Regions from separate parts of the Luteimonas sp. AC640a genome, predicted to be linked through region 1. Evidence: predicted binding sites of a transcription regulator. Region 1 holds the regulator's gene; each other region holds the start of a gene.
The links. The regulator FliA, encoded in region 1, starts transcription of late flagellar genes. The targets are predictions, from matches to a motif close to TAAAGTTTNNCNNNCNNNGGCCGATAA.
Positions count from the first base shown of each region.

Region 2: ACZ9YD_RS03765 (methyl-accepting chemotaxis protein) is a predicted target of FliA. The motif match lies at 949-975, and genes of this name have one in related genera.
Region 3: ACZ9YD_RS09950 (HD-GYP domain-containing protein) is a predicted target of FliA. The motif match lies at 910-936, and genes of this name have one in related genera.
Region 4: ACZ9YD_RS10950 (GGDEF domain-containing protein) is a predicted target of FliA. The motif match lies at 689-715, and genes of this name have one in related genera.

Region 1 covers NZ_CEEDOV010000007.1:561,318-563,503, reverse strand. The annotation lists gene flhF (flagellar biosynthesis protein FlhF) at 1-17, shown strand, start outside; gene ACZ9YD_RS06805 (P-loop NTPase) at 4-861, shown strand; gene ACZ9YD_RS06800 (RNA polymerase sigma factor FliA) at 858-1,613, shown strand; gene ACZ9YD_RS06795 (chemotaxis response regulator CheY) at 1,677-2,069, shown strand; gene ACZ9YD_RS06790 (protein phosphatase CheZ) at 2,066-2,186, shown strand, end outside.
Region 2 covers NZ_CEEDOV010000006.1:56,100-58,285, reverse strand. The annotation lists gene ACZ9YD_RS03765 (methyl-accepting chemotaxis protein) at 1-878, opposite strand, end outside; gene thrA (bifunctional aspartate kinase/homoserine dehydrogenase I) at 1,313-2,186, shown strand, end outside.
Region 3 covers NZ_CEEDOV010000010.1:184,040-186,225, reverse strand. The annotation lists gene ACZ9YD_RS09950 (HD-GYP domain-containing protein) at 1-782, opposite strand, end outside; gene ACZ9YD_RS09945 (M15 family metallopeptidase) at 1,594-1,731, shown strand; gene ACZ9YD_RS09940 (LysM peptidoglycan-binding domain-containing protein) at 1,996-2,186, shown strand, end outside.
Region 4 covers NZ_CEEDOV010000010.1:417,254-419,439, forward strand. The annotation lists gene grxD (Grx4 family monothiol glutaredoxin) at 1-589, shown strand, start outside; gene ACZ9YD_RS10950 (GGDEF domain-containing protein) at 779-2,186, shown strand, end outside.

The DNA.
Region 1 (2,186 bases):
ACCATGCCGTCGCCTGAGCGCCTGCCGATGTCCACCATTCCATTCCAGCCTGTCCGCACCCTCGCCGTCACCGGTGGCAAGGGTGGTGTGGGCAAGACCAACATCTCGGCCAACCTGTCGGTGGCGCTTTCGGGCATGGGCCAGCGCACGTTGCTGCTGGACGCCGATCTGGGCCTGGCCAACGTCGACGTGCTGCTGGGCCTGTCGCCGCAGCGCACGCTGGCCGACCTGGTCGCCGGACGCTGCGAACTCGACGATGTGATCCTCGAAGGTCCGGGCGGTGTGCTGGTCGTGCCCGCCGCATCGGGTCGCCGGCATATGGCCGAACTGCGTCCCGCCGAACACGCGGGCCTGGTCAACGTCTTCAACGACCTGCAGCGTGATCTCGACCTGCTGGTGGTGGACACCGCAGCCGGCATCACCGATTCGGTGCTGACTTTCTGCCAGGCCGCGCACGACGCCTTGGTCGTGGTCTGCGACGAACCGGCCTCGATCACCGACGCGTACGCATTGATCAAGGTGCTGGCGCGCGAGCGTGGCGTCGACCGGGTGCAGGTCGTCGCCAACATGGTCCGCAGCCCGCAGGAAGGCCGCAACCTGCACGACAAGCTCTCGCGCGTCTGCGAACGCTTCATCGGCGGCGTGTCGCTGAACTACCTCGGCGCGGTGCCGCAGTGCGACTGGCTGCGCATGGCAGTGCAGCGCCAGCAGGCTGTGGTGCTGGCCTATCCGGGCAGCCCATCGGCGCGTGCGCTGGTCGAGATCGCCCGCCGCATCTCGCGCTGGCAGGCGCCGACCGCGCCGCGCGGGCATGTCGAGTTCTTTGTCGAGCGCATGCTGCGCCAGGGAGTGACCGCATGAACCTCGCCGCCCGCCAGTACCAGGCGGTGCAACGCACGGCCGCGGTCGACCCGCTGGTCCAGCATGCCGAACTGGTTCGCCGTATCGCCCATCACCTCGCAGCGCGCCTGCCGGCCAGTGTGGAGATCGACGACCTCGTGCAGGCCGGCATGATCGGCCTGCTCGAAGCCTCGCGCAGCTACGACGCCGACCAGGGCGCCTCGTTCGAGACCTACGCGTCGATCCGCATCCGTGGCTCGATGATCGACGAAATCCGCCGTGGCGACTGGGTCCCCCGCTCCGTGCACCGGCGCGCACGTGAAGCTGCGGCGGCGATCCGAGAGATCGAACAGAGCAGCGGACGCGCGGCCAGCGCGCAGGAAGTCGCTGCCAAGCTCGAACTTCCCCTGGGCGAGTACCAGCGCCTGCTGGAGGACGCTGCGCGCGGGCAGGTACTCAGCCTGGATTCGCACGTCGAAGATCACGGCGAGGTGGAGCCGGTCAGCCGGGGCGGCGGGCCCACGCCACAGGAAGCGCTGGTGCGCGGTGAATTCGGCCGTGAGCTCGCCAAGGCGATCGGCCACCTGCCAGAGCGTGAGCAACTGGTGCTGTCGCTGTACTACGAGCAGGAGCTCAACCTGAAAGAGATCGGTGCCGTGCTCGGCGTCAGCGAGTCCCGCGTCTGCCAGATCCACGGGCAGGCGGTGATCCGCCTGCGCGGCCGTCTCACCGCCTTCCAGCTCGCCGATACGGGCTTCGGCCTCGACGACTGACGATCGGGATGCGGCGGCGCATCCCATCCCACACTGTTGCACGCTCTTTTTGAGGAACACGTTTTGAACAAGAACATCCGCATCCTGATCGTCGACGATTTCTCGACGATGCGCCGGATCGTCAAGAACCTGCTGTCCGATCTCGGCTTCAACAATACGGTCGAGGCGGAAGACGGCCACAGCGCGCTGTCCGTGCTGCGCCAGGACGCGGTGGAGCTGGTCATCACCGACTGGAACATGCCGGGCATGACCGGCATCGAGTTGCTGTGCGCGATCCGCGCCGATCCCAAGTTCCGCCCGTTGCCGGTGCTGATGGTGACCGCCGAAGCCAAGCGCGAGCAGATCATCGAAGCTGCCCAGAACGGCGTGAACGGCTACATCATCAAACCCTTCACCGCGCAGACGCTGGAAGAAAAGCTCGGCAAGATCTTCGAGCGCCTCGGGAACGCGGCATGACCACGCCCGACAACGAACGCGCCCGACTGGCGAACATGCTGCACGACGCGCTGGAAGCACTGGAGCGCGGCGACGAGGAAGGTTGGCGCCAACAGGTCGACGCATTGGCGAATGCGC
Region 2 (2,186 bases), on a different contig from region 1:
AAGCCGCGTCCCGCCGGCCCGGCGTGTGCGGCCTGGATGCCGGCGTTGACCGACAACAGGTTGGTCTGCATCGACACCGCATCGATCACTGCGATGACTTCAGTCGCCCGCGTGACGCGACGCTCCACCTCGCAGATCGCGTCCGCCAGGACCGCCGCCGCCTCGCGACCGGCGCGCACGCTGGCATCCGCGCGCGCGGCTTCGGCGCGGACGGCCGACAATTCGTTGGCGGCGGCCTGTACACCGTCGAGCAGGCGACGGCTTGCAGCCATGACCTCGACGAGTGCATCGACCTGGGTCTGCGACTGCTGCACCAGGCGATCGTTGTCCGCGACCACCTCCGGCACCGCACCAGCGATATCAACCGACAGCGCCACCGCCTGTCGGATCGCCTCGGTCAGATTGCCGAAGCCAGCGGACAGGTGACACTCGGCCGCCAGTGCGCTGTCGCCCAGCTCCAGGTCCAGGTCCAGATCGCAGGCGGTCAGGCCGGCACCCACCCGGACCAGCAGACCGCGCGCGTCGTCCGCCGGTTCGGCGCTGGCCACCGACATCGACATCGACAGCGCAGGCGCACCTGCTTCCCGACGTGCCTGGTCGCGCAGCAGTGCTGCAGTCTCGGCGTGCGGCAGCGATACCAGCCAGCCCTCGCCTGCGCGCCGGTAACGCAGCCGACGCGCGGGGTCGCCGCCGGGTGCGATCCAGACACCCTCGGGCGCTTGAAGTGCGTCGCGTGGAACGCCCCAGGGTGCCGGCCAACCGGTATCCGGCCTGGCCCCCAGGCCGAGCAGATCCCGTGCCACGGCATTCGCCTCGTCAATGCGCCCGTGACTGGTCAGGCGCAACAGGCCAATGGGTGCGTCCGGCAAACCGTCCATGACGCATGAGGTCGCGACGTTCCCGCACTCCGACATGATGATCAATCCGTTGCGCTTCCGCCCCGCCTCGTTAGCGGCCGTAGGCCCGCCGAATTGAGGTCCAGCGCGATGCTCGGTGGCAGGACGTCCCATCGTTTCAGATCGAACTGTTGACACCGCACGAAGCCCCATGCTGTTCTGCGGCCATGACGCATCGCAACACGCACTCGCCCCGCAGCCTCGCTACCGGTCATGCCGGTGAGCAGCCACGTGCGACGACTCCTGCCTCCCTGACGATGACCATTACCACGACCACCATCCCCGGCACCGGTACCACCGGCCCCGGGATGTGGACGTGCGCCAGTTGATCTGACCGCCCGCTCCGCATCCCGACCCGGGGTGCGGACGCCTCGTCCCGACCCTGCCGGCTGCGGAGCTCCATGAGGAGTTCTCCGATGTCCGCTGTCGCGCCACTCGCTTCACCCGCCCCCTTGGCATCGCCCGCACTCGCCTGTCACGTGCACAAGTTCGGTGGCAGCAGCCTGGCCGATGCCGCACATATCGGCAGGCTCGCCGTCCTCGTGCCTGCCGACGCGCGCTTGCGGCCGGTCGTGGTCTCGGCGATGGCGGGCACCACCAATGCGCTGGTCGCACTCGGCGATGCGGCCGCTGCCGGCGAAGACTGGAAGCCGGGCTGGGAGGCACTGCGCCAGCGCCATCTCGACACGGCGGATGCGTTCGAATCCGAAGCGGGCGGTCCGCTGCACGTCGCGCTCGAGGCGGAGTTCTCTGCGCTGGCGCACGATCTGCAGGACCACGAATCCGGTGTCGATCCGCAATCGCGGGACGCGCGCCTCGCGCGCATCCACGGCTGCGGCGAGCAACTGGCCTCGCGGCTCGCACAAGCCGCACTTGGTCCGGACTGGCACCGGCTCGATGCGCGCGAGGTCCTGGTCGTCCACGCCGCCGAGATGGGCGCCGTTGTCGACTGGGATGCCAGCCGCGCCCGACTCGCGACGTGGCGTCTTGCGCACGGCGCACGAGATGTCGTGATCACCGGCTTCGTTGCGCGCGATGCCGACGGCCGCGACACGACGCTGGGTCGCAACGGCAGCGACTACTCCGCGGCGATCTTCGCCAACCTCTTCGATGCCGACGCGCTGACGATCTGGACCGATGTCGACGGTGTGCTGTCCGCTGATCCGAGGCTCGTGCCCGACGCTGTCTGCCTCGAGTCGATGTCGTATGCGGAGGCCTGCGAACTCGCCTACTTCGGCGCCACGGTGCTGCACCCGCAGACGCTGGCGCCGGTGCAGTCGCGCGGCACGC
Region 3 (2,186 bases), on a different contig from region 1:
CCGGTGCCGTCCATTTTCTCGTGATGATGCAGCGCGATGTCGAGCGCGGCGGCGTCGTCCACGCCGCTGTCCACCAGCAGGCGATGGCCTTGTTCGGGATGTCGGCGCATCACGTCGAACTCCGCCTCGGTCAGTCGCCCCGGCTTGTTGAGCACGTGCGGCGGCGACATCGCCTTGCCCATGTCATGCAGCAGGCCACCCTTCGCGGCCGCGTGCACCTCGTCCTCGGGCAGGCCCATGCCGCGTGCCAGCATGGTCATCAGGCCGGCGACCGCCATCGAATGCAGATAGGTGTAATCGTCGGCCGTCTTCAGTCGGGCCACGCTGATCAAGGCATGCGGATTGCGCAGCACCGAAGCACAGACCGCCGCCACCAGTGGCGTGGCCGCACCGGTATCGACGTTTCGTCCCAGACGCGCCTCGCCGAACATCGCCTCGACCAGCGCCCGGCCGTCCTGCAACAGCGCGCGCGCGCTTTTGACCTCGACCTCGAAGTTGCCGGTGTCGACCTGCGGTGTCGCCTCGCGCGGCGCGGACACAGGCGATGCGGCCTGCGTGGCCTCCGGTGCTGCCGCTGCCTGTGCCAGCGGCTCGGGCGACACATCGCTGCCCAGCGTGCAATCGATCACCAGCGTCTCGACACCGCTGGCGCAGATCTTCGCCACGGCGTCGGCATCGGCCAGGAACGACGTACGCCAGAACGGATGGTCGAGCCAGGAGCCGCACAGGCGCTGGACATGCATACCGGGCTTGAGCTGGTCGGATCGGATCGTACGGAGCATCGGGCGTCAGCCAGTCTGCGGGCGGGTCGTCTCCCGCTTGCAGTCCTTCCGGCAACACCCGCCAGCGCGCCAGGCGCTTTCAGACAGGCACCGCAACGAATGAGCTGAAAGCAAAGGACCAGTGTCCGTATCGGCGCGCGCGTGCCCAACTTGAGCGCGTCGCGCGCGGCGGGTCTCCCGCTTCAGCAGACCTTCGTTCTTCTTCGTTTGGGTGTGTGGAAGGGAGGCGCGAACATGCCTCGCTCTTCGTGACCCCGTTCTTGGTCGAGGCAGGGACTGTTCGCTCATAGATCGGACGCGCAGCTTCGATCGTCTCCCGTGTCCGAGCGGGTCAGTGGGACGGTACCGAGATGACGGATACGGGGCCGCGGGAAATCAGCATTCCAGCCTGCGCGCCGCGCCGCGCGCTGTGGTTGGCAGCCCTCGCTGCAAATCCAGAGGCACCAGCGCACCAGCGCCTCGCCCATCAACGGCGTGATCGCGCGCCGCGCCTCGGGCGCAAGCTGGCCAGGATGCGGGGCTGCCCGGCATCGAACCCCTCATCGACAACGGCGCCTGCGATCGTCGCTCTCGTATCCGCGTCGATCACGGACGCGCGAATGCCAACGTGGCGCACCACGTAGCGGGCAGCGAGTCGGTCAAGAGCAACAGGGCAAGCGGTGAAGCTGTAGCGCGCGCAAGGGCGGACATCGCACATTGATTCTTGCGTTGTCGATATCGTCGCCAACGCCAACGCCAACGCCAACGCCAACGCCAACGCCAACGTCGGCTGCAGCAACCGACCTTCGCCACCACTTTCGACGTCGTCGAAGTGCGCCCGAACCGCAGCATCAACGGTAGCTCCGACCCGGATGCCATCGGCCGCATCTGCACCGGTATGGGCCTGGAATGGGGCGGCAACTGGACGACTTTCGTTGACCGTCTGCATCTCCGCTCGATACCGGCCTGAGCACCGCGGACATGCGTGACCGGATCGCGCACGGCAACGTCGACGCGGAAGGGTTCGTCAACCTGCGTTGATGCGAAGTTCCAGACTGCGAAAACCGGACAGGACGCTGAGAAGCGCCCCGTGGTTGCGATTCGGGGAAGCACGATTTCAGTCGGCCAGGCGGGCAAAGCGGCGAACCGCCCACACCTAGGGCTTGCCCCGGGCTGACGCGGCGCCCCGGACGCGGTTTCATCTCTGCCAAATGCCCGAAGGACTGCGCCTCCCATGACCTACACCGTCAACAACGGCGAAACGCTCGCCAGCATTGCCGCCGCGCGCAATCTGCAGCTTCAGGATCTTGCTGAGGCGAATCAGCTCGAGCCAACCGCGGAACTGGAAGCCGGACAGGAGCTCGCGATTCCGATCGACGCTGAGCCCGCAGGTCCCCAGCTCAGCGCTGCCGAACGTACCGATGC
Region 4 (2,186 bases), on a different contig from region 1:
GATCTCGATCACCCCGGCCGCGCGCGAGATGATCGCCAAGGCGGTCGGCGACGCCGGCGGCGACTACGTGCTGCAGGTCGACATCGACGGCAACTTCCGCACCCGCCTGCAGCTCGCACCGCGCAGCGCCTCGGCGATCATCGCCCAGGCCGACGGCATCGACGTGCAGTTCGACCTCGCCGGCGCACGCCGCGCCGAGGGCATGACGATCGACTTCGCCGACGACATTCGCGGCCGCGGTCTGGTCATCGACAACCCGAACGCGCCGAAGCCGGTGCAGGACATCAGCCCGGCCGACGCCAACGACCGCCTCGCCGCCGGCACGCTGACCCTCGTCGACGTGCGCCCGCCGGACGAGCGCGCGACCGCCAGCGTCGCGCGTCCGTTCGAAGTGCTCGACGGCGACGCGATCACCCGCCTGCAAGAGTTGCCCAAGGACACGCCGCTGGCGTTCCTGTGCCACCACGGTGGCCGCAGCCAGCAGGCCGCCGAGCATTTCCGCAACCAGGGGTTCACCCACATCTACAACGTCGCCGGCGGCATCGATGCCTGGAGCGATAGCGTGGACGGCGGCGTGCCGAAGTACTGAGTCCCCGATGCGGTCACCCGTTCCGGGTGGCCGCGTCCCGACTGTCCGTGAAGGGTCGCAGGTCGGGCGTCCGGCGCTGCCCGTTACACGTCGGCGCGCTCAAGTCGCGCGTGGATCGGCCGATAGCGGATGACCGATTCCGGGAGATGACGCGCACGCGCGGACCATCGCCTTCACGCCGTGAGTGCCATGCCCAAGCCGACCGACGCCAACGTCGCCGCCGAACCCCCATTCCGTGGGCGGGCGCGTGATGCTGGCAGTGCGATCGGCGCCGAGGCACTGGTGGCGCTGTTCGCGGGCGTCGATGAACCACAGCGCCTGCTGGTCGCGTTCGCCGATGGCATGGCTGGCCTGCATGACGAGCTGGGCGACCTGGGCCGCTATCTGCAGGCGGCATCCAAGTCAGGCGATTGGCTGACCTACGGGCGCGCGATGCGCCAGCTGATCGACAAGTACGTCCGTCACGTCGAACTGGAGACGCCGCCACCGGGCGGCGCGGAAATCGAACGTCTGCGCGACCTGCTGCGCCACACTCTGGGCGCGGCGCTTGCGGCACTGCTGCGCAACGATCCGGCGCTGTCGGACGAGGCGCTCTCACTGGCCACCGGATTCCGCAACTGGACGCCTGGCCAGGACCTCACGGGGCTCGCACGACGACTGACCGATCTGTGCCACCGGGTCGGCGTGCACACCCAGGACACCGAAGAACAGCTCTCGCTGCTGATCGGCCTGTTCGACCTGCTGCTGGAGAATGTCGGCGAGCTGCTGGAGGAGAAGAGCTGGCTGCACGGCCAGGTTGCCCAGATCCGCAGCCTGCTGGCCGGGCCGATGGACAAAACGACCATGCAGGAAGCGCGCGCCAACCTGCGCGAAGTCCTGTACCGGCAGACCTTGCTCAAGGCGGGCATCGACGAGTCGCGGACGGCGATGCGCTCGATGATGGGCACGTTCGTCGAACGCCTCGACAGCATGGCCACGCACACCGGCGAGTTCCAGGACCGTTTGGCCGGACATGCAAGCCGGATCCGCGAGTCGCGCAGCATCGCCGAATTCAACGGCGTGCTGGACGCGGTGCTCGACGACACCGGACGTATCCAGGCCCGCGCGATCCGCGCGCGTGACGATCTGGTGGCCGCGCGCCGCGAACTGGAAGAAAGCGAGCGGCGCATCCACCAGCTGGAACAGAAACTCAGCGACGCCTCGGGCCTGGCGCGCGAGGACGAGCTCACCGGCTGCCTCAACCGCCGCGGTTTTGACGAGGCCTTCGAGCGGGAGGCTGCGCGCATGCGCGAAGACCGCCCCTTGTGCATGGCGCTGGCCGACCTCGACGATTTCCGCCGCCTCAATGCAGTGCACGGCCATCTGGGCGGCGACGCGGCGCTGCGCCACTTCGCCGACGTGACCAAGTTGACGCTGCGCGACAACGATGTCGTCGGCCGTTTCGGCGGCGAGGAATTCGTGATCCTGATGCCGGCGACCACCTTGCCGCATGCGTTGGCCGCGTTCGCTCGCCTGCGCACGGTGTTGCACCACCGCCCGGTGGTGCACGAGCACGCCCGCATCTCGATGACCTTCAGCGCCGGCATCGCGATGCAGC